4 regions of the Mesorhizobium opportunistum WSM2075 genome follow, and region 1 is predicted to be linked to each of the others. Evidence: riboswitches for the same ligand, from Rfam matches in the RefSeq annotation. Region 1 holds a riboswitch; each other region holds the start of a gene.

Region 1 (5,781 bases):
GGCGCCAAGCGAGCTGGTGATGATGCCGATGGGCAGTTCCTGCGGCGGCAGCAATGTCCGGGCCAGGAGATCGCTTGCCAGCAAGAGCACCGCCCCGAATAGCGCGCAGCTCGCGATCAGGCGCAGATGCAAGGGACCGGCCAGCGGGCGCGACAGATGCGGGATCATCAACCCGACAAAGCCGATGACGCCGGCGACGGAGACCAGGATTGCCGTCGAGAAGGCGGCGACGAGAAATGTCGCCCGGCGCATCCGCGCCACCGGCACGCCAAGGCTCTCGGCGGCACTTTCACCGGCCAGGAAAGCGTCCAACCGGCGATGGTTCCAGAGCCCGTAAACCGCAATCGTGCCGGCGCCCACCGCAGCCAGCCAGACATTGTCCCAGCGCGCCGGCCCAAGCCCGCCCATCGTCCAGAACAGCACCGAATGGGCCGCGCGCTGGTCTCCGGCAAAGACCAAATAGTTGGTCAATGCCGTGAACATGAAGGAGACGGCAAGGCCGGCGAGGATCAGCCGTTCCGGGCCTTGCCCCCGCACCCGCGTGACCAGCAGCAGGACGATGCAGGCCGCCAGTATGCCGCCGGTGAAAGCCGCGACCGGCAAGGTCCAGGTGCCGAAACTGTCGCCAAAGACGGTGATGACGGAAACCGCGCCTGCCGCGGCTCCCGACGACAGGCCGAACAGGAAAGGATCGGCTAGATCGTTGCGAGTCACCGTCTGCAAAAGCGCACCGACGATGCCCAGGCCCCCGCCGACACAGATCGCCAGGATCGTACGCGGCAACCTGAGATCGACGACGATCGTGCCGATCGGGCCCGATACCGAATGTTCCTCCAGCCCGATGGCATGGCCAAGTGCGGCAATGACATCCCTCATCGGTATCAGCGTCGACCCATAGGCGATCGACAGCAGCACCAGGGCCGCCATCGCCACCGCGCCCGCCGCCATGGCCAGCGTGAATGCCTTGTGCCCCGAAAGCGCGCCGGATTTATGCGTAAGCGCAAGATGCATCAGAATGCTTCCGGATGCATCGCCCTGGCGATCTTGCCGATCGCCTCGATGTTTGCCGGTCCGGGCGTCAGTTCGGCATAGCGCAGCGCCACGAAGCGCTCGTTCTTGACCGCGTCGGTCTCCTTCATCGCCGGGTGGACTTTAAGGAAATCGAGCAGCTTCCTGTAGCCGCCGCCATCCTGGTAGTCGAGCAGGATGAGGAATTGCGGGTTGCGCGACGCCACCGTTTCCCAGTCCGTGTTGCCCCAGCTGGTGTCCATGTCGGCCATGATGTTGTCGCCGCCGGCCGCCGTGATCATGGCGCTGGGGATGGCGAATTTCCCGGCGGTGAACGGCTTGTCCTCGCCGGAATCGTAGAGGAACACCCGCGTTCCCTTGGCGCTGCCGACTTTCGCGGTGATATCGGCTAGTTGTGCCTTCCAGCCGGAGACGAGCTTTTCCGCGTCGGCTTCCTTGCCGAAGATCTTGCCCAGCTTTTCGACGTCGCCATAGAGCAGGTCCATCGAGGCGGCGGACCTGCTCTTGTCGAGATGGACGCAGCTTTCGGTCAGCACAAGCGTCTTGATGCCGTGCGGAGCCAGCGTGTCGGGCGTCACCTCGCCACCCGGCTTCATGCCGTAGTACCAGCCGGCAAAAAAGAAATCGGGCTCGGCGGCGACCAGGTTTTCGAGCGTCGGGTATTTTGGCGCCAGTTCCGGGATGGAGCCCTGCTCGGCCTTGAATTCGGGACCGACCTTGTACCATCCGGTGATGCCGGTCAGCCCGACGATCGACGGCTGCAGCTTCAGCGCGAAGGCCATCTCGGCCATGTTGAGATCCTGGATGACGGCGCGCTTGGGCGGCGCGTCGAAGGTCAGCGGCTTGCCGCAGCTGTCGACCGTGACGGGAAAGGCGAAGGCCGTCGAGGCCAGCAGCGAGAAGAAGAGCGACATAGCAAGACGTTTCACGGATTTTGCTCCTTGGCTGAACAGTGTCGGATGAGGAATGGTCTTCGATCAGGAAGACGGCGCGGCGCGGTTCGGAACGTCGAACACCGTCAGTTCGCGGTCTTCGGTCGGATGGCGCAGGCGAAACACGTCGACGCCGAAGATCTCGCGGATCAGCTGCTGGGTCAGTGCTTCACGCGGTGCCGCCAGCGCATGCAGCCGGGCTTCGTTCATCACCGCGACCCTGGTGGCGAAGGGCGCCACCAACGCCAGATCGTGCAGCACCGCGATCACCGTCATGCCGAAGCCGGCCACGAGTTCGAGCAGTTCGCCACGGGCGCGTGGATCGAGATGGTTGGTCGGCTCGTCGAGGAACAAGACCTTCGGTTGCTGGGCGATGGCGCGGGCAAGCTGAGAGCGTTGGCGCTCGCCGCCCGACAGCGAGCCGATGGTGCGGCCAAGCAGCGGCAACAGGCCGGTCCGGCGCAGCGCGTCAACGACGATGTCGCGTTCCTCGCTCCTGCGCCTCAAGCCGGCATGCGGGACGCGGCCAAGCTCGACATAGTCGATTACCGCGAGCCGCGGATCCGGCTGGTCGGTCTGGCCGACGACGGCGATGTGCAGCGCGCGCTCGGCGGCCGAAATCCTGTCCAGGCGCCGGCCGCCAAGCTTAACCTCCCCGGAACTGGGCCTGAGCATGCCCGACAGCATGCGCAGCAGCGTGGTCTTGCCGGCGCCGTTGGGGCCGATGATGGCGAGCCGATCGCCCGATGCCACCGACAGGCTGACCGACAGGACCAGGTCCCGGCCGTTCGCCGTCGCGCCCAGATCGCGCGCTTCGAGAAGCGGCGTCATCGGTTTCCCTCCGCAGGCGTGCCCGGGATGCGGGCCACGGTCTTGCCGGCCAGTCGCGGCGGACGTTGCCCGGAATTGCACCAGCCGTCGGCGAGCGAGGCATAGAGGCTGGCGAACCGCGCGAGATCGCCGGCATCGGCTTGCGCATCGATCGACCCGAACAGATAGGCGGCCTTGCCCGGCGCCTGGAAGGCCACCGTCAGCGGCCGCGCGCAGCCCGCCATGCACTCGACGCCCTCGACCGTGAAGCCTTGCGCCACCGCAGGGGCCGAGAGCCGGGAGCGCAGGATGTACAGGCTTTCGCCCGACCTGATCCCACTCGGGACGCCGCGGCAAAGCGTGCACACGATGATGCGGTGAATGAGATGAATGGGATCGATGGCGCCGTCCAACTTTCCGTCTTTCTCGATAGGCGACGGAAGGATGTTGGCGAGCCGGCCGACAAGACCGACGTCCACGTCTCCTCCCGGCACACCCCGTCCGGTCAACTCCGTGATGGCAGGTCTCCTGGCTCGCGGGTCTCGGCTCGATCCTGCCTTCCCAGCCTTGCCGGCCAGTGGCATTTCGGATCGTGCTCACCGCTTACAGTTGCGGGGGCAGCCACGGTCTCGACCCCTTTCCGGGGATCTCACCGTGTTCCCTTTTCACCCCTTGCCTTTCGGCGCGGGGACCATCACGCACCCACCGTAGATTTCCATCGATCGCACCGCAACGGGTTTTTGCGATGCTGTTTATTAATGTAATAACATTACGTTAGAAGCGATATTTGCGGATAATGTCAACCCCTATTGTCTGGAAAGCCGAGACGTCTGCCGGCAGAGAGGGCCGGCCAAGCGATCCCTCGATCAATGCCACCGCAGGCCCGCCCCCCTGTATAGTTTTATGGGCTAATTTAGATACTACAAATATAAATTTTGTCCTCACCGCTATATAGTTGCAGTTGCACAACATTCTTAGCGTTTTGGTAGTCCTCTGGACTATAGATGGATTGCCGGGCGGTAGCATTCATGCTGCGTTCGGGCATCTGGAATTAGGGGCGAAGGCATGGTGGGACGGGTTCACGCGCGCGGCGGGGTTTTGACTGCAGCGCGCGGCCGGTTTTTGGCGGGGGCTTCCCTGGCAGTGCTGGTCGTTGCCGGGGTGGCGCCGCGCCAGGCGATCGCGGGCAACTACGTCGCCAACAGCGATGGCTCGCTTCGCGCCGCGATTACCGCCGCGAATGCCGATCCTGATCCTAACGCGACGATCACGTTGACCGGCAGCTTCACCGTGTCGTCCACCAGCCTTCCGACGTCGACTAAGCCGCTGACGATCGACACGCAAGGTTTCACCCTCTTTGGCGCACCGGGCAGCGGCGTCGCAATTTCCGGCGCTGGCGCCGTGCGGACGCTGATGGGCACGTTCAAGGGCTCGGATGGCGGCACTTCATCAGCGGGCCTGCAGATCCGGACTGGGGCCGCGGTGATCAATATGGGCTTGGTTCAAGGCGGAACCGGGGCTTCAGGATCCGGCGGTTCGGGCGTCGATTTCGGCGGCCCGGGCGCTGTCGCGAGCTTGACCAATCACGGCACCATCCGCGGTGGGCCGGCTACGAGCGGCAACGGCGGCATTGGCGTCTACGTTCGAAATGGCGCCGGTCAGATCATCAACACCGGCACCATCGAAAGCGGTGGCCCGGGTGGGGGCGCTATCGCAGCCAACGGCGCTACCGTCTCACTCGATATTGTCAACAGCGGCGTGATCCGGGCCGGTGCCGGCGCTAACGCAATCGGCTGGATTTCGAGCGTCACGCCGACGACGGGCGTAATCAACCTCGAGCTCCAGGACGGCTCGCAGATTTTCGGCAATGTGGTGGCGAACGCCACGGCGACCACCGACCGCCTCCGGCTCAACGGAACCGGCTTCTCTGTCCTGGATGGTTCGATTGGCGCCGCCGGGCAGTATCGCAACTTCGATATTTTCGAGAAGACCGGCAGCGGCACCTGGGCACTGACGGCCGACAACACGGCGACCACCAACTGGGATATCCAGCAAGGCACGCTGCAACTGGGAAATGGTGGCACCAGCGGCTCGATCATCGGCGACGTCACCAACGCCGGCATGCTCGCCTTCAACCGCAGCGATGCGCTGACCTATGGCGGCGTTATCAGCGGCACTGGCTCGGTCAGCCAGATCGGCAGCGGAACGACGATCCTGACCGGCGCCAACACCTATAGCGGCGGCACGGTGATCAACGCCGGGACACTTCAAGTGGCCGCCGACGGCAATCTCGGCGCGACTTCGGGCAATCTCAGTTTCGGCGGCGGCACGTTGCGCACGACCGCCAGCTTTTCCACTGCCCGCAATGTCCAGCTCAATGGCAATGGCGGCTTTGAAACGGCCGGAGGCACGCAACTGGACCTTACCGGGCAGGTGACCGGCGCCGGCACGCTGGTCAAGCACGGCTTGGGTACCCTCAATGTCATCAACTTATCCAACAGCTACACGGGCGGCAACATCGTCAATGCCGGCACGCTTGTCGGCAATGCAGCCTCGATCCGGGGCGACATCGGCAATGCCGGCACGGTCGTCTTCGACCAGTCGATGGACGCCAGCTTTGCCGGCGATATCTCCGGCACCGGCGCGATGGTGAAGGATGGTGCCGGCACGCTGACCCTTTCAGGCACGTCGCTGCTGGACTGGACCATCGACCAAGGCGGCCTCGTCGCGGCGGCCGAGCGCTTCGGCGGCGATGTCTCGATCGGCGCCGGCGCCTCGTTCACCTTCGACCAGACCGCCAATGCGAGCTATGCCGGCGCGCTCTCGGGCGCCGGAAATTTCGTCAAGGACGGCTTGGGAACAGTGGTTCTGACCTCGGACAACTCGGCTTTCGCCGGCGCCACTTTGGTCAATGGCGGCACGCTCGCCGCGGGCGCGGCCAACGCGTTCAGTTCCGCTTCGCAGTTCTCGGTCGCCTCGGGCGCGACGCTCGATCTCGCCGGCACCTCGC
Region 2 (5,781 bases), 1.4 Mb from region 1:
GTTGTTTTCCCAGACGTCGTGGCGGGTGGTGGCGACGATGACTTGGAAGACGGGCACGCCGGCGCGGTCGAACAGGGTTTCGACGCCGGGTTCGGCGCCGGAGGCAAAGGCGGTCGCGGTGATGATGGCGGCGGGTTTCAGCGTGGCAAGCGCGGTTTCCACGAAGGCCAGGGATGCCGGGTCCTTGAGGCTGGAGACGAAGATCGGGACGGGGGTTATGCCGCGTTGGGTGAGTGCTTCGAAAAGGGCATCGATCGGCGCGACATCGGCGGCTAGCAGCATCGAGCGGTAGAAGAGGATGGGAATGACTGGCGTGGCGTTTCCCTCCCCCTCGAGCGGAGGGTGGCCCGCAGGGCCGGGTGGGGTCGGTACGACCGGGGGCGACGTTTCCTTGAGTCGGCGCGCTTCGGAGAGGACCCCACCCCCGGCCTGCGGCCGGACCCTCCCCTCGTGGGGGAGGGGGACGACGCCGCGACTTGGCTCATAGTAGCCGGCTTTTGGAACTTCGACCGGTTCGACAGTCGTCACATCCTGCCCAGCCAGCCCCGCCAGCCTCCGCACCAGCGCACTCATATTGGCCGGGCCGCCCTCGCGGAAATAGCTGAGCAGGCTATCCAACTCCTCGCGCGGCAGCGTTGAGGCTTCGATGAGGCGGAGATCCTCGTCGTGGCTCTCACCCGGCAGCAGCGCCAGTTTTATGCCGTGCGCGCGGGCGGTCGCGGCGAGCTGGTCGCAGCCGTAGCGCCACCAGTCGTGGCCGCCGAGGATGCGCACGAGGATGATCTTGGCATGGCGGGCGACGCTGTCGACCCAGAGGTCGACGGACATGGGATGACGCAGGTCGCGCAGTGCGGCGAGCCGCATCGAGGGCAAGCGGCCGGCGTCGGCCTTCCACGCCGCTGCCAGTCCAGCCAGATCGCTGTCGGTGAAGGACAGCGCCACGATATCCGCCGGCGTCTGCCGCAGGTCGACCGGCTCGGCGAGATCGTCGAGCGAGGCGGAAGTCGTGGTGAGGATGTGCATCGCGGCCTGTCCGAGATCAGCCGGCGAGTATGCGTTCGATGGCCGGGCGGTTCAGCCCCTTGAGACCGATGACGACGAGGCGCGAACGACGATCGTCCTCGGCCGTCCAGGCGCGGTCATAGTAATGATTGACGCGCGGGCCGACCGCCTGCAGCAAGAGCCGCATCGGCTTGCCGCCGACCTCGACGAAGCCTTTGACGCGCAGCACGTTTTCCTGCTCGGCGGCGTTGGCGACGCGTTTTGCCAGCTCGTCGGGATTGGCGATCGAGGGAATGTCGACGATGAAGGTGTCGAAGTCGTCATGCTCGTGGTCGAACGCGCCGTCATGATGGGATTTGCGGTTCTCGATGTCATCCTCGACGGCGAGGCCGAGGCCGAGCAGCACGGAGGGATCGACCTTGCCGTGCGAGGTCGGCACGATCTTCACGGCGCGGGCGGAGTGTTCGTTGATGATGGCGTTGGCGCGGGCTGAGCCTGCGGCGTCCATCAGGTCGCTCTTCGACAGGATGATCAGGTCGGCGCAGGCGATCTGGTCCTCGAACACTTCCTCAACCGGGTCGTCATGGTCGAGGCTCTCATCCTGAGCGCGCTGCGCCTGCAGCGCGTCCATGTCGTTGGCGACGCGGCCTTCGGCCAGCGCCGGGCCATCGACCACGGCGATCACGCCGTCGACCGTGACGCGGCTTTTCACCGTCGGCCACTGAAACGCCTGGACCAGCGGCTTGGGCAGAGCGAGGCCCGAGGTCTCGATCAGGATGTGGTCGACCTTCGGCGACAGCGCCAGGATTTGGTCGAGCGCCGGCACGAAATCGTCGGCCACGGTGCAGCAGATGCAGCCATTGGCCAGTTCGACGATGTTTTCCTCCGGGCAGGTGTCGATGCCGCAGCCCTTCAATATCTCGCCGTCGATGCCGATGTCGCCGAACTCATTGACGATGATGGCAATGCGTTTGCCGCCGGCGTTTTCCAGGAGATGGCGGACCAGCGTCGTCTTGCCGGCGCCGAGAAAGCCGGTGACGACGGTGCAGGGAACGCGGGAAAGGTTGGCGGACGAATCTGGAGCGGTCATGGTCAGTCCTTCAGCATGTCGAGAGGAGGGATGCGGGCAACGAGGCCGCGCTTGAGGCTATCGGGCCGGCCACGCCATGGGATGAGGCCGTCGGTGGAAGTGGCGAAGAGCTTTGCGCCGGTGACAAGGTCGGCGCCGCTAGCCGTGGTCAGATCGCCGAAGACATAGCTCCAGCAGCCGTCGCGGAGGATCGCGGCGCTGAGGCGGCGCTTGCAATTGCCGAGGCATTCGACGGTGCGGACGCGGATATCTTCGCCCGAGGCGGCGTTGCGCGTATCCTCAGCCAGCAGTTCGCCGGCGCGGGGATGGGCGTCGGAGCCGGTTTCGTCACGGCACGAGGCGCAGACGACGACGGTGACGCCGGCCAAGGCATCGCCGTCGACGGACGAATTGTCCGCTGTGCCAGCCGAAAAACTGCTGTTCTGGTCCAAAAACCGGCTCCTTGCCCGGAAACCCGCCGGGCGATCGGATTATGTTGTCGCAGACGGCAGGTCTCCTGGCTCGCGGGTCATCGCCTTGGTTAGCCGCCTTCCCGGGAACTCCCAGTGGCTTTCGGCCTTGGCTCGTCGCTTACAGTTGCGGGGACAGCCGCGGATTTGAGATTTTCATCCCGCACCGCATTCCCTCTTAGCCCCTCTCATTGAAGAGAAGAGACCGTCTGGAGCGGATTTAGGCTGTTGCGGGCAGGACTGTCAACGCGGGCCTACGACATGGCGATGTCGGCAAGTGACTGTCCGAGGTCGCCAGCGGGCGTCACTTCCATGCGCTCAAGCCCGAGCCAGCCCTGCATTTGCTTCAATTCCTCGAAAAGCTGGGCGGCGGTTTCCGCTGGCGCCTTGGGCTCGGCATAGGCCGCGTGGACGCGTAGCACACTCGCCGGCCGATCGGCCTTGAGGTCGACGCGCGCCACGATCCTGTCGCCGAGCAGGAAGGGTAGGACGTAGTAGCCATATTGGCGCTTTTCGGCCGGCGTGTAGATCTCGATGCGGTAGTGAAAATCGAACAGCCGTTCCGAGCGCGAGCGTTCGAAGACCACAGGATCGAACGGGGCCAGCAAGGCACGGGCGTCGATTTTCCTGGGCAGACGGGCATCCTTGTGCAGGTAAGCGGGCTTATCCCAGCCTTCGACGCGCACCGGCAGCAGCTCACCGAGTTCGACCAATTCCTCCAGGCGGCCCTTCATGTCGGCGGGGGACAAACGGAAATAGTCTCGCAAATCGCCTGATGTCGCCACGCCATGAGCGCGGGCGGAGATGCGCAGCAATTCGCGGTGCGCGTCCTCGGCGGCCGGTACGGGCAGGTCGAGAACCGCCTGCGGCAGCACGCGCTCGGGCAGGTCATAGAAGCGCTCGAACCCGCGGCGGTGCGCCGTCGTGATGCGCCCGGCCCAGAACAGCCATTCGAAGGCATGCTTGGCGTGGCTCCAGCCCCACCAGCCGCCCGAGCCTTTCTGGCCTTCGAGCGCGGAAGCAGCGATCGGGCCGCGCGCGACGACCTCGCGGTAGATCTCTTCTATATAGGCGGCGTGCTCGCGGCCCCATTTGGCCAGCCCCAGATACATCTCTTTGCCTTGCTCGGCGCGCTGCATGCGCCAGCGCATCAGCGGCCAGGTCTCCACCGGCAGGAAGGAGGCCTCGTGCGCCCAGTATTCGAACACCGTGCGCTTGCGGGTGACGGCGGCGTTGTCGAGCAGAGCGAGCGGGTAGGGGCCAAGGCGCGAATAGAGCGGCATGTAATGCGCGCGCACCACCGCGCTTACGGAATCGATCTGCAGCAGGCCGGTACGCGACAGAACGCGGGCGAAATGACGGCGGTCGGGCGTGCCATTGGGGCGGGGGTCGAGAAAACCCTGAGCGGCGAGCGCGACGCGCCGGGCGGTGGCAAGCGAGATCTTTTCCTTCATTCGGATGCGACTCTTGTAACTCGATGACCGTCGTTTGATGGGTGATTCCTGCCCATGCTAGCAGGGTTTTGGCGGCATCCATGTCAGGAGAGAAAAGTGGAGTAGAAAGCGAAGGAAATCAAACAGGAGCGTATCGGACCAGTTTCTCCGTATATGCCGTCCAGCACCGCCTTTTGAACAAGGTTTGACTTGCTTCGCTGGAAGTGCTGCGCTAACCCTCGCCGCGTTGCAGCATAGGCCCCTTAAAACGGTTCAGCGGTTAAACTGTCACGCTTCCGCATTAAGGTCCGGTGCTGTAATCAAAATGGATTGGCGCCAACGGAAAGCCGCTGCATGAACGCACTTCTCAGTTCGTACCTGCCCATCGTCCTGTTCATCGGCGTGGCGCTGGTCGTCGGCCTGGCGCTGCTGGCCGCACCGTTCCTGGTGGCGTACCGCAACCCCGATCCCGAAAAGCTTTCCGCCTACGAGTGCGGTTTCAACTCGTTCGACGACGCCCGCATGAAATTCGACATCCGCTTCTACCTGGTGTCGATCCTGTTCATCATCTTCGACCTGGAAGTGGCCTTCCTGTTTCCCTGGGCGGTGTCCTTCTCGAAGATCGGCATGCTCGGTTTCTGGTCGATGATGGTGTTTTTGGCAGTGCTGACCATCGGCTTTGCCTATGAATGGAAAAAAGGAGCGCTGGAATGGGATTGAACGACAGTTCAGGCACCCTCGTCGCGCCGAAGCCCAAGGGTATCATCGATCCCAACACCGGCAAGCCGGTGGGACAGGACGATCCCTTCTTCCTCGAAATCAACAACGAGCTTGCCGACAAGGGTTTCCTGGTCACCTCGACCGAGGCGCTGATCACCTGGGCGCGCAGCGGCTCGCTGATGTTCATGACCTTCGGTCTGGCGTGCTGCGCGGTCGAGATGATCCATACCTCGATGCCGCGTTATGACTCGGAGCGGTTCGGCGTCGCGCCGCGCGCGTCGCCGCGCCAGTCCGACATCATGATCGTCGCCGGCACGCTGACCAACAAGATGGCGCCGGCGCTGCGCAAGGTCTACGACCAGATGCCGGAGCCACGCTACGTCATATCGATGGGCTCGTGCGCCAATGGCGGCGGCTACTACCACTATTCCTATTCGGTGGTGCGCGGCTGCGACCGTGTCGTGCCGGTGGACATCTATGTGCCCGGCTGCCCGCCGAGCGCCGAAGCCCTGCTCTACGGCATTCTTCTGCTGCAGAAGAAGATCCGCCGCACCGGCACGATCGAACGGTAAATCCATGGCCGCATCCCTTAGCGAACTGTCGACCTATCTCGGCGAGAAGCTGCCTGGCCGCTTCAGTGACGCGGTGCTTGCCTATGGCGAGCTTACCGTTCACGTCGAGCCGCAAAACCTGGTCGAGGTGGTAACCTTCCTTCGCGACGACGCACGCTGCCAGTTCATTTCTATCATCGATGTCTGCGGTGCCGATTATCCGTCGCGGGCCAAGCGCTTCGACGTCGTCTATCATCTATTGTCGCCGAGGCAGAATGTGCGCATCCGCGTCAAGGTGCAGGCCGACGAGGAGACGATGGTGCCGTCGATCACCGGCGTCTTTCCTGGTGCCGACTGGTTCGAGCGCGAGACCTACGATCTCTATGGCGTGCTGTTCTCGGGCCATCCCGATCTGCGCCGCCTGTTGACCGACTACGGCTTCGAAGGCCATCCGCTGCGCAAGGATTTCCCGCTGACCGGTTTTGTCGAAGTGCGTTACGACGACGAAGCCAAGCGCGTCATCTACGAGCCGGTCG
Region 3 (5,781 bases), 2.1 Mb from region 1:
CGGTGGATTATGTCGAACAGCTCGGCGAGGTCCAGCTGGTCTATGTCGACATCGGTCGCGCCGACCTGCCGCTGGTGACCAAGCTGCCCGGCAATGTCGAGGTCAAGCGCGGCTCGACATTGCGGCTGAGCGCCAATGCCGAGGACCTGCATATCTTCGACGCGGATGGCCGGTCCTTCGCGCTGCACGAGGCGGAAGCAAAGGCGGCTTGAGCTAAAAGCCAACTGTAACGACAAAAAAGAGCGGCGGGCATGGCCCGCCGCTCTTTGTTAAACCGACTTCGATTTGTTAGTGATTGCCGAAGTGGTCCCGGTCATTGCTCTGGGGGGTCGGCTTCTGCACGTTGCCCGACGAATTGAGCAGCTTGTAGACAGGCGAGCCGCTGTCGCGGATCGAACCGGTATGCGACGCGTCCACATCGGTCGAAGTCACGGCAGGCTGGTTGGCGCCGTTGGAGCCATAATTGTCGCTGCCGGCGACAGCGCTGCCGGAAATGGCCAGGACGGCGGCGGCAGCAAGGATGATCTTCTTCATTTCACGTCTCCTGAAGTCTCGAATTCCATGGCAGCGGCGGGCAAACCCGCCGTTGCCAGGTCGGCTGTTAGTTGTTGCCGAAGAGGTTGTGGTCGGCGCCGAAGACAGGCTTCTGGTCAGCCGGTTCCGACTTCTTGTTGGTCGAAGCCGTGTACGAATTGTCGGTCGAAGTCACGGCAGGCTGGTTGGCGCCATTGGAGCCATAGTTGTCGCTGCCGGCGAAGGCGCCGCCGGAAACGGCCAGGACGGCGGCGGCAGCAAGGATGATCTTCTTCATTTCAAGTCTCCTGAAGTCTCGAATTCCGCGGCAGCGGCGGGCAAACCCGCCGTTGCCGGGTCGGCTGTTAGTTGTTGCCGAAGAGGTTGTGGTCGGCGCCGAAGACAGGCTTCTGGTCAGCCGGTTCCGACTTCTTGGTCGAAGCCGTGTACGAGTTGTCGGTCGAAGTCACGGCAGGCTGGTTGGCGCCATTGGAGCCATAGTTGTCGCTGCCGGCGAAAGCGCCGCCGGAAACGGCCAGGACGGCGGCGGCAGCAAGGATGATCTTCTTCATTTCAAGTCTCCTGAATTTTGATGAATTTTTGAGTTCGCCAGGACGGCGGGCAAGCCGCCGTCAACTGGCGATCAGCCGTTAGTGGTTACCGAAGAGGTTGTGGTCGGCACCCTGGACAGGCGTCTGAGCAGCCGGTTCCGACTTCTTGACCGAAGCGGTGTACGAGCTGTCGACGGCAGTGGCTGCAGGGGTCGCATTCGAACCGTAATGGTCCGAACTATAATGGTCGCTACCAGCGAAGGCGCTGCCGGAAATGGCCAGAAGGGCGGCGGCAGTGAGAATGATCTTTTTCATTTTGGGTACTCCAGTATTTTTCCGTCCGTCTAGCGGCGTGTCTTGGGATGAAATCGCGTCGTTCGGACAGCCCCGATGTGGGAAAGCCAGATGGTCGTTTCCAATCACGAAGTTGTTCCGCGTGGACCATGAATCCACCACTTGAAATTGTACCACCGGCTTCCACATCAATTTTTTTCTTTTTGATATCAATCGATTAGATAAGACCAAGGGAGCCATCACCAACTGTGTCGGAGGTCCAGCGTTCACAACGTCCTGCACGCACCGTCAACAGAAACGAACCGTTCGGTTCGATTTTAGACTCCGCTAATAGTCACTTTTCGAAACTGTTAACCTTTTTCGGCTCCGGCCAAGGATCAAAAAACAACGTTTGGCGTGCTGGCGACGAGCCGGTTTCAAAGGTCGCGATCCTTGTCCAGACGACTTGCATGCGTGTCGCGCCGCATGGATGCGATGTCGTTTTCATGCCGACGCCGCGATGCGTGCCGTGATTAGATCACGCCATCTCAGGTGCCGCTTCGTGACGACGGAGTGGAGAATTGGGAAGCCGGTCAGAATCCGGCGCTGCCCCCGCAACGGTGGTGGAGTTCAAGTCGCAACGGGAGACCACTGGGCGAAAGCCTGGGAAGGTGTCGCGATGGTCCGCAAGGACGACTCCAGAGCCCGGAAACCAGCCCGAGATTGCTAGAACTCGACTGATCGCGGTGGGCGGTCAAGGGGCGGATGATGCATGCCCGGTTGTCGCCGGCCTGCGTCCGATCCTTCCTCCATCACCACCAGTTCAGTCCTTGGGTATGAGGACAGGACATGGATGCTCGCAACGACATGCTGAGGCTCTTGAACAGCCGCAGACAGGGCTTTTCGCTGGAACAGCCCTTTTACACCGATCCGGACTACTTCAAGCTCGACATGGAGCTGATCTGGTATCGCGACTGGCTGTTCATCGGCCATGATTGCGAGTTGCCCAGGCCAGGCAGCTTCATCACCGTGCAGATCGGCGACTATCCGGTCGTGCTGGTGCGCGATCAGCAGGGCAAGATCAACGCCTTCCACAATTCCTGCCGCCATCGCGGCAGCCGCGTCTGCAATACCGACAAGGGCATGGCCGCCAAACTGGTCTGCCCCTACCACCAGTGGACCTATGAGCTGGATGGCCGCCTGCTGTTCGCCCGCCAGATGGCCGAGGGTTTCGACAAGAGCCAGTTCGGGCTGAAGCCGGTCGCCTGCGAAAGCGTCGCCGGCTATATCTTCATCTGCCTGGCGAAGGAGCCGGCCGACTTCGCGCCGATGCGGGCGATGATCGAACCCTACCTCAAGCCGCACCGGCTCGGCGAGGCGAAGATCGCCTTCGAGAGCACGATCATCGAGAAGGGCAACTGGAAGCTCGTCTGGGAAAACAACCGCGAGTGCTATCATTGCGCGGGCAATCACCCGGAATTGTGCAAGACATTCCCGGAAGCACCGACCGTGACCGGCGTGCAGGGCGCCGACAGCGATCCGGAGATGCTGGCGCACTGGGCGAAATGCGAGGCGGCCGGCCTGCCGAGCAAGTTCCGCATCGATCCGGCCGGACAGTATCGCGCCACCCGTGCGCCGCTGCTGCGCGATGCCGTCAGCTACACGATGAACGGCAAGCGGGCGGTGAGGAAGAACCTCTCCGACAGCGTCTCGGCCGACCGCATCGGCACCTTGATGCACTATCACTACCCGACGACATGGAACCATATCCTCATCGACCATGCCGTGACCTTCCGCGTGCTGCCGATCAGCGCCACGGAAACCGCCGTGACGACCAAATGGCTGGTCCACAAGGATGCGGTCGAGGGCGTCGACTACGATCTCGCCGAACTCACCCATGTGTGGACCGAGACCAACGACCAGGACCGCCGCATCGTCGAAGAGAACGCCTTCGGCATCCTGTCACCAGCCTATGAGCCCGGCCCTTATTCGGAGTTGCACGAGGGAGGCGTCATCCAGTTCGTCGACTGGTACGCCCGCTTCATCGGTCCGCGCCTTGCCGAAGACGGCAAGCCGGCGCTGCGCAGCGTCGCGTGAGCTCATGTTGCCCAAACACGACATGAGCCGGGCAAGAAGGACCAGAGGATGAATGCGATGACCGATCTTGGCCTCTATCGCCATCTCGACCAGATGGCGCCGTGGAACGACCGGCTCCAGGTGCTGGAAGTGATCGGCGTCAGCGATGAGGCGCCCGACGTGAAGACCTTCACCTTCCGGTCCGACAACCAGACCTGGTTCCGCTACAAGCCGGGCCAGTTCGTGACGCTGGAGCTGCCGACTTCGGACGGGCCGCTGATGCGCACCTACACGCTGTCATCGTCACCGTCGCGGCCATTCTCGATCGCGGTGACGGTAAAGGCGCAGGCCGGCAGCATCGGCACGCGCTGGATGTTCGATCATCTGGTGCCCGGCTCGCACGTCAAGGCCTATGGGCCGGCAGGCGATTTCTCGCTGCACAGCCATCCGGCGGCCAAATATCTATTCATCTCGGCCGGTTCGGGCGTGACACCGATGATGTCGATGCTGCGCTGGCTGAACGACTGCGCGCCCTGGACCGATGTCGGCTTCGTCAATTGCGCGCGGCGCGCGGAAGAGATCATCTTCCGCAAGGAGCTCGAACTGCTCGGCGGCCATATGCCCGGCCTGTCGCTCGGCTTCATGATCGAGGAGCGGTCGAGCCGCGAGGGCTGGTACGGCCATATGGGCCGCATCGACGCGATCCGGCTGCCATTGCTGGCGCCGGATTTCCGCGAGCGCGAAATCTTCTGCTGCGGCCCCGATCCCTTCATGCGCGCCGTGCGCGGCATGCTTGAAGCCGCCGGCTTCGACATGACGCAATACCATCAGGAGAGCTTTGCGGCCCCTGCCGTGGAGGAGGTCCCGGCGCCGTTCGCGGCGCCCGCGGAAGGCGGCACGGTTGTTCCGTTCGGAGCGGCAACGCCAATCCGCTTCTCGCTTTCGGAGGTCGACGCCGAATGCGTCGCCGGCCAGACGGTGCTGCAGACGGCGCGCGCTTCGGGCGTGCGGATTCCCGCCGCCTGCGAATTCGGCCTGTGCGGAACCTGCAAGGTGAAGAAGGTCTCCGGCCATGTCGAGATGAGCCACAATGGCGGCATCCTCGATCATGAGATCGACGACGGCTTCATCCTGGCCTGTTGCTCCAAGCCGCTGTCGGCACTGGAAATCGAGGCGTAGTCGGCAGGCAGGGCCTGCGGTCGCGCTCGCCGGGCCTGCGGGCATCTTGCCAAAAACCCTGCAAATGGTTAGACGCCTCTACAACGGTAGGGTTGACCGTGAGGGCCGACGATCATCTGCGCGGCCTGCTTCGGCGGGGAGCAAACATGAGACAATCCGGCATCTATGCCATAGCGAGCAAGGACATCGTCTTTGAATCCTTCGACGGCGAAGCCGTCGTTCTCGACCTGACGACGGGCAAATATTTCGGCTTCTCGGATTCAGGCAGCAGGCTTTGGGATGCGCTGTCGTCCGGCGTGCCTGCCTCCGAACTGGTCGGCGCCGCAACGGCAGCCGGCGCGCTGGGTGCCGCCGAGATTGACGGCTTTGTTTCACAATTGCTCGAATTCGGCTTGCTGGCGGCCGTGACCGATGCCGCGGCAAGACCGGTTCCCAGCGAATTGCTGGCTCAGCTTGCGGGTGCCAGCGAGCCCCTCAAGGTCGATATCCATGACGACCTTGCCGATCTCATCGTCGTTGACCCCATCCACGAGGTCGAGGAACCCCTCGGTTGGCCCGCGGTGAAGCAGGCCAACTGAGGCACGCGCGTCAGGCACTCTCGTCGCTGGACGGCGTCGGAACAGGCAAACCATGCCGAAAGTCACTCTCGAGAACCTGGCGGACTACGCACGTCATGTACTGGCGCAGGCCGAAAGCAGCGCCGCGCATTATCCGCTGACGCGCACGGTGGGCCTGCCGCATCTGGAGCTGACCACGCATCTGAGCGCCGGCGCGTTGGCGGATGCCGTCGTTCATGGCTTTGTCGCAGCCCCGAGCACCCGAGCGGCTGCCGACACCTGCCGTATCTTCGTCGCACATCCCGGCATGGACGGCATCGCAGCGCCGGCCAGTTGGGGTCAGGGACCCTTCACGGAGCATGCCTTCGCCAGCCGGCTGGCGGAAGCCGGACTGCGCGGCAACCATTTCCACGACCTGGATTTCTGGCAGTTCTACGACCCTGATCGCCGTCTGGGCGTGCAACTGATGACGGCCGATGACAGGTTCCCGCCTTGGGAGCCGGGGGCGCCGCTCCGCCCCTTCCTGCATTGGGAATATGCGGCGCGCGGCATGCGGCTGGCCCATGCGGGCACGCTGGGTGTCGGCGGCAAGGGCATTCTCCTCGCCGGAGCAGGCGGCGCCGGCAAATCGG
Region 4 (5,781 bases), 1.3 Mb from region 1:
CCAACGCGGTGTCCAGGCGCTGCTGGTCATCGTGCTGGTGCCGGCGGTGATCGGTCTCTGCGTTCAGATCCTGCTCTGGTTCGTTCCCTTAGGGCTGTTCGTCACCGCGCTCCTGGCGACATCGCTCCTGTCGCAGAAGAGCCTTTACGAACATGTCGAAGCCGTCGCCGATGCGCTGGACTCAGGCGGTCTCGCCATGGGTCGCGTCGCCGTCTCGCGCATCGTCGGCCGCGATCCGGAAACGCTGGACAGGGCCGGTGTCTGCCGTGCGGCGATCGAGAGCCTGGCCGAGAATTTTTCCGATGGCATCGTCGCCCCCGCCTTCTGGACCGGTGTTGGCGGACTCGCCGGCGGCGCCGCCTACAAGGCCGCCAACACCGCCGATTCGATGATTGGCCACCGCACCCCGCGCCACGAAGCCTTCGGCTGGGCGGCGGCGCGCTTCGACGACTGGATCAACTTGCCGGCGTCGCGGCTGACCGCTCTGCTGATCGTGCTGGCGGCTTTCCTGGTCAAGGGAGCCGACCACCGCAATGCCTGGCGCGCTGTGCGGCGCGATGCGAAAAAGCACCGCTCGCCCAATGCCGGCTGGCCGGAAGCGGCTATGGCCGGCGCGCTTGGTCTGGCACTCGCGGGACCGCGCAGCTATGGCGGCGTGCTGGTCGACGATGTCTTCATGGGAGAAGGCGGCCGCCGCGAAGCCGACAGCCTCGACATCAGGCGGGCGCTGAAACTCTACCGCGTCGCCGATTATCTGCTGATCGGGCTGTTCGGGTCGGTCGCGGCGATCGCAATTGTGGCGTGATCTCACCCTCCCCCTTGTGGGGAGGGTAAGGAACATCAGAACTCGATCCCCTGCTGCGCCTTCACACCTGCCGAAAAATGGTGCTTGGTCACGCCCATCTCGGTGACGAGGTCGGCTGCTTCGACAAGCGCCGGCTTGGCGTTACGGCCGGTGACGACGACATGCAGGTCCTCGCGGCGGGCCTTCAGCGCCGCAACCACCTTGCCGAGATCGAGATAGTCGTAGCGCAGCGCGATATTGAGTTCGTCGAGCACGACGAGGCTGATCGACGGATCGGCGAGCAATTCAAGCGCCTTGGCCCAGGCGGCCTCGGCGGCCGCGATATCGCGCTTCAAATCCTGTGTCTCCCAGGTGAACCCTTCACCCATCGCGTGCCAGACGACGCGGTCGCCGAAAGCGGCGAAAGCGTCTTTCTCGCCGGTGTGCCATTTGCCCTTGATGAACTGGACGACGCCGACACGTTTGCCATAGCCGAGCATTCTAAGCGCCAGGCCGAAAGCGGCCGTGGTCTTGCCCTTGCCGGGGCCGGTGTTGACGATCAGCAGGCCCTTCTCGACCGTCTTGCTTGCCACCTCGGCGTCCTGCACCGCCTTGCGCTTGGCCATCTTGGCGCGGTGGCGCTCTTCATTCTTGTCGTCGATGTCAGTCATCTCACTTCACCTTGAGCGGCAGCCCGGCCACCATCAAAAGCACCGTATCGGAAATCGCCGCGACCTGCTGGTTGAGCCGGCCGGCGGCATCGCGGAACCGACGTGCCAGGGCATTGTCCGGCACGATGCCTTGCCCGACTTCGTTGGACACCACGAACCAAGACCCGCGCGGTCGCAACAGCACGTCAGTCAGCCGCCGGCATTCCTGCTCGATATCGTGTTCGGCCAGCATGTGATTGGTCAGCCACAGAGTGAGGCAGTCGACAAGCACCGGCTGATTGTCCGGCAGGGCCTCGAGCGCGCCCGCGAGGTCCAGCGGCGCATCGATGGTCGACCAGCCCTCGCCGCGCCGCGTCCGGTGCAGCGCGATGCGCTCACGCATCTCGTCGTCATAGGCTTCAGCCGTGGCGATATAGGTCCATGGCGAGGGCAATGCCGTCGCCAGGATTTCGGCGTGCGCGCTCTTGCCGGAGCGCGCACCACCAATGATGAAAGTCAGCTTGCCTTGATCAGGCAAAGCTGTCGCGCAGGCTGGTCGCGGTGCCGGTGAAGCGGCCGCGCACCACGCCGACGACCGCGCCGAGCACCAGCCAGAACACCAGATTGGTTACGGTCACCGCCACCACGAACTGATGATGCAGGCCTTCCGGGATCGGCGTCTCGAAACTGTCGGGCTGCGGCGCGCCGACAATATGCGGGGCGACGATCAAAGCCACGCCGAGGATCGCGAGCGGCAGCGATTTGCGGAAGGCGATCAGCCCAAGACCGATCGCCGTGGCCGCCACCGTCGAGACCCACCAAATCTGGCGCGGCAGCAACTCGGCCGCCGGCATCGCCGGCAGTTCCGGCGGCAGGCCGAGGCCAGGCGCCAGCGTGAACACGGCAAAACCTGCCAGGCCCCAGAACACGCCCTGGCGCCAATTGCCGATGCCGCCCGCGAATTCCGAGACCGCGACCAGGACCAGCGCGAAGCCGATGCCGGTGACGATGTTGGCAAGCACGCTGAAGCCGAAACGCTCGAAACCATCGGCCGGCGCCCAGCCTTCGTCTTCCGCCGGAGCGGCGGCTTCGGCCGGTGCAGGCGCGGCGGAACTCATGGCATTCCCCGCCGGTGCGGCGGTGCTCATGGCATTGGTATCCGCGGCAGTGGGCGCGGCATGGTCATGATGATGGCCGCCACCGGCCTGCTCGTAGACTTCGGCCTTGAGGATAAGCGGCACGGTGGCATAGGCCTGCATGCAGGCGAGAACGACGCCGGCCACGAGCCCTGCGATCGCCGCGATGAACACGACGTTGCGAAACAGGTTCATGATGTCAAATCCTCGTCAGTGGCAGGGAAACGCCATCGAATGACGATAGTCGTGGGCGGCATTGTGGACCGCATCGATATGCGAGAAGCCGACAAAGCCGACAACGAAGATGCCGAGCAGCGCGGCGAGCGCGAGCTGCATGAAGCGCGACTGCGAGGAGACCGAGGTGCCGAGGGAGACGGAAGCGGTATTCATGTCTTGTCCTTTCACCCTCCACCCGAGGGCATCGAAGTCAGTTTCCTGTCGCCGGCAGGTCTCCTGGCTCGCGGATAAGCGCCCTTCTCCACCTTCCCGAAGAAAAATCTTCAGTGGCATATGGAGAGGACTACCGCACACAGTTGCGGGGGCAGCCACGGCATTGGGCGACAATTGAGCCCGCACCGCATTCCCTCTTGGCTCCAAAACGGAACCGACGACAGCGTGACTATACGGAAAATCACGACACGCGGCAAACCAAATTCCGCCGGCAACCAGCGCGATTGCGCCATGCCGGCGGCATCGGCCGTTCTCGGCACTACAATTGACAATTATCCCGGCCGGGTGTCGGCTGGCCACTTCACAGGAAGCCAGCCATGCAGCCCCCAGCCCTGCAGCCATCAGTCCTGCAGCCCAATGCCAGCGAGCGCGATCGCTACAACGGCCTGACCCGGGCTGAAGCGACGTTGCCGTCATCGGCCTATTGGGACGGCGAGAGCTATCAGCGCGACCTCGATGCGATCTGGTATCGAAGCTGGCTGCTCGTCTGCCGGGAAGCCGATCTTGCCCAACCGCTGGCTTTCCGCACGTTCCGCGTCGGCACGCAGGAAATCGTCGTGCTGCGCGACGAGACCGGCGAACTGCGCGCCTTCCACAACACCTGCCGGCATCGCGGCTCGCAGCTGTGCCAGGAAAGCGAAGGTCGGCTGAAGGCGCGGCTCATCACCTGCCCCTATCATGCCTGGTCGTATTCGCTGCGCGGCGACCTCGTGCGCGTGCCGTCGAAATCGCTGCCCGAAGGCTTCGACAAGGCCGACCATCCGCTCTACCGCATCGCATTGTCGGTATGGCGCGGCTTCGTGTTCGTCAATTTGCAGGAGGACGCGAATTTGCAGGAGGACGCGGCCGGCTCGGCGCAGGCCTCCTTCGACCCCGCCTCCGGCAATCTCGACAATTGCCGCTGGAAACGCTGGTATCAGGCCATGTGCTGCGCAAGGTGATGAACTGCAACTGGAAGATTTTTTGGGAAAACTTCAACGAATGCCTGCACTGCCCCGGCGTTCACAAGGACCTGTCGCGGCTGGTGCCGATCTATGGCCGCGGCCTGATGAGCCGGCATGACGACCCCGAATGGGTGCGGCACGCCGACAATGACGCGCCGGAATTTTCGGGTAGTTTGCGCGTCGGCGCCGAAACCTGGTCGCGCGACGGCAAGACCCATGCACCGGTCTTCGCGGGCTTGACGCCAGCCGAGCGCGCCGCCGGCCAGACCTACGCCACCAGCATGCCCTCGATGTTCATCGTCGGTCATGTCGACTATGTCAGGACCGTGCGGCTGGTGCCGCTCGGCCCCGAACAGACCGGGCTGGTCGCGGAATGGCTGTTCGCGCCCGAAGCGCTCGATGCCCCGTCGGCCGACATCGACAACATAGTCGCCTTCGGCACGCAGGTGCTGGAGGAGGACGCGGCGATCTGCGAGGTCAACCAGAAGGGCCTGCGCTCCATGCGCCACAAAGCCGGCGTGCTGATGCCCGAGGAATATGATCTGCACCGCTTCCACAACTGGGTGCGCGAGCGCCACTCGGCGCTTTCGCCATGACGTCACAGTGACTTCGGCAGATAGCGCCAGGTCACGAAGCCGCAAACCGCGGCCAGCAGGCTCAGCGTGACGAACACCGAGCCGAGCCCGAAGAAGATCAGCACCACGGAATAGACCAGCGGCGGCGTCAGCTCGGAAAAATCGAGATAGGTGCGGTAGACGGCTGCCATCTGCGCGCGCTCGTAGGAGCGTACCGAGCGCATGAAGGCCGTCGAGCCCAGCGCATCGAGCGCGATGGTGAAGAACGCGCCGCCAAGCAGGAAAGCGCCGGTCACCAGCGGAGCGGTCGCTCCCACCGTGCCCGCGGCCAGCAGCATCGCCGACATGGCGAAATAGGCAAACGTCATGGTGCGCCGGCCGCCAAAGCGTTTTCCAGCCTTGCCCCAGAAGATGGCCATGAACAACAGCGCGTTGCCGGCCGAGACGAGCAGGCCGCCGGCGATATCGCCCTGCCCGGTGATGACCATGAACAGTGGGCCGTACACGAAGAAGGTCGTCCAGAAGCAGGAGCGTCCGAAAGCGATCAGCCAGGCCAGCCTCAGCCTCGGCTGCGCGACGAAGCGGCCGATATTGGCGAGTGGGTTGACCGGTCGTGTCTTGCCCGGCTGGATCGACTGGTTGTCACCAAGCCGATAGAACCAGAACAGCGCCAGCAAGGCCACTGCGAACACCGCCACCGCACCATGCGCGGCCCAGATGCCGAAATGCGCGTAGAGGAAGATGCCGAGCGTCGGCCCGCCGGTCCAGGCAAACATCGACCACGCCATGCGCAGCGATTCGGCCTGCATGAAGTCGGTCTTGCGGATGTGGTCCATGATGTAGAGGTTGAGCGTGATCGACAGCGCACTGGCGCCCATCACCCGGCACAGCATCCCCGCTACTTGTCCGGCAAGCGTGTGGGTGACGAAGAACAGCGAGCCGATGGCGAGCAGGCAAGCCCCTGCGGTATAGACCCAGCGCCGCGCAAAGCGGCGGATCAGCATCGGCATGAACAAGGTCACCGACAGGCCGAGCAGCGCCACGATGGTGTAGAGGATCGAGACCATCTGCTCGTTGTGGAGGATCTCGTATGCCTGGATCGGGATGACGCTCGACACCGTGGCGCGCGCGAAGGATTCGACCGCATAGAGCGAGGCGAAGGTGCGTGCATCCGCGGCCTTGAGGGCCGGGAGCCAGATCGGATGGCGCACATGGGTCGACATTGCTTCCCCAAAGCAGAAT

What was found. Region 1 has a riboswitch for cobalamin ahead of MESOP_RS25160 (DUF1636 family protein). Riboswitches for the same ligand answer to the same signal wherever they lie in the genome.
Region 2: it holds a riboswitch for cobalamin, as region 1 does, so the genes downstream of both, MESOP_RS18205 (DUF1636 family protein) here and MESOP_RS25160 (DUF1636 family protein) in region 1, are expected to answer to the same signal.
Region 3: it holds a riboswitch for cobalamin, as region 1 does, so the genes downstream of both, MESOP_RS01880 (aromatic ring-hydroxylating oxygenase subunit alpha) here and MESOP_RS25160 (DUF1636 family protein) in region 1, are expected to answer to the same signal.
Region 4: it holds a riboswitch for cobalamin, as region 1 does, so the genes downstream of both, MESOP_RS18810 (CbtB domain-containing protein) here and MESOP_RS25160 (DUF1636 family protein) in region 1, are expected to answer to the same signal.

What each region holds. Positions count from the first base shown of each region.
Region 1 is NC_015675.1:5,199,654-5,205,434, forward strand. It holds gene MESOP_RS25145 (FecCD family ABC transporter permease) at 1-1,011, opposite strand, end outside; gene MESOP_RS25150 (ABC transporter substrate-binding protein) at 1,011-1,958, opposite strand; gene MESOP_RS25155 (ABC transporter ATP-binding protein) at 2,007-2,792, opposite strand; gene MESOP_RS25160 (DUF1636 family protein) at 2,789-3,250, opposite strand; cobalamin riboswitch at 3,273-3,482, opposite strand; gene MESOP_RS33070 (autotransporter-associated beta strand repeat-containing protein) at 3,837-5,781, shown strand, end outside.
Region 2 is NC_015675.1:3,788,718-3,794,498, forward strand. It holds gene MESOP_RS18195 (cobaltochelatase subunit CobN) at 1-1,023, opposite strand, end outside; gene cobW (cobalamin biosynthesis protein CobW) at 1,040-2,092, opposite strand; gene MESOP_RS18205 (DUF1636 family protein) at 2,095-2,523, opposite strand; cobalamin riboswitch at 2,562-2,766, opposite strand; gene MESOP_RS18210 (winged helix-turn-helix domain-containing protein) at 2,796-3,995, opposite strand; gene MESOP_RS18215 (NADH-quinone oxidoreductase subunit A) at 4,329-4,694, shown strand; gene MESOP_RS18220 (NuoB/complex I 20 kDa subunit family protein) at 4,685-5,266, shown strand; gene MESOP_RS18225 (NADH-quinone oxidoreductase subunit C) at 5,271-5,781, shown strand, end outside.
Region 3 is NC_015675.1:416,486-422,266, forward strand. It holds gene MESOP_RS01855 (ABC transporter ATP-binding protein) at 1-212, shown strand, start outside; gene MESOP_RS01860 (DUF680 domain-containing protein) at 289-534, opposite strand; gene MESOP_RS01865 (DUF680 domain-containing protein) at 602-811, opposite strand; gene MESOP_RS01870 (DUF680 domain-containing protein) at 879-1,085, opposite strand; gene MESOP_RS01875 (DUF680 domain-containing protein) at 1,164-1,379, opposite strand; cobalamin riboswitch at 1,871-2,072, shown strand; gene MESOP_RS01880 (aromatic ring-hydroxylating oxygenase subunit alpha) at 2,187-3,434, shown strand; gene MESOP_RS01885 (FAD-binding oxidoreductase) at 3,492-4,592, shown strand; gene MESOP_RS01890 (PqqD family peptide modification chaperone) at 4,739-5,170, shown strand; gene MESOP_RS01895 (hypothetical protein) at 5,223-5,781, shown strand, end outside.
Region 4 is NC_015675.1:3,895,450-3,901,230, reverse strand. It holds gene cbiB (adenosylcobinamide-phosphate synthase CbiB) at 1-805, shown strand, start outside; gene cobO (cob(I)yrinic acid a,c-diamide adenosyltransferase) at 841-1,455, opposite strand; gene cobU (bifunctional adenosylcobinamide kinase/adenosylcobinamide-phosphate guanylyltransferase) at 1,457-1,972, opposite strand; gene MESOP_RS18815 (CbtA family protein) at 1,965-2,765, opposite strand; gene MESOP_RS18810 (CbtB domain-containing protein) at 2,781-2,960, opposite strand; cobalamin riboswitch at 2,997-3,194, opposite strand; gene MESOP_RS36230 (aromatic ring-hydroxylating oxygenase subunit alpha) at 3,338-3,961, shown strand; gene MESOP_RS36225 (SRPBCC family protein) at 3,916-4,560, shown strand; gene MESOP_RS18800 (MFS transporter) at 4,563-5,762, opposite strand.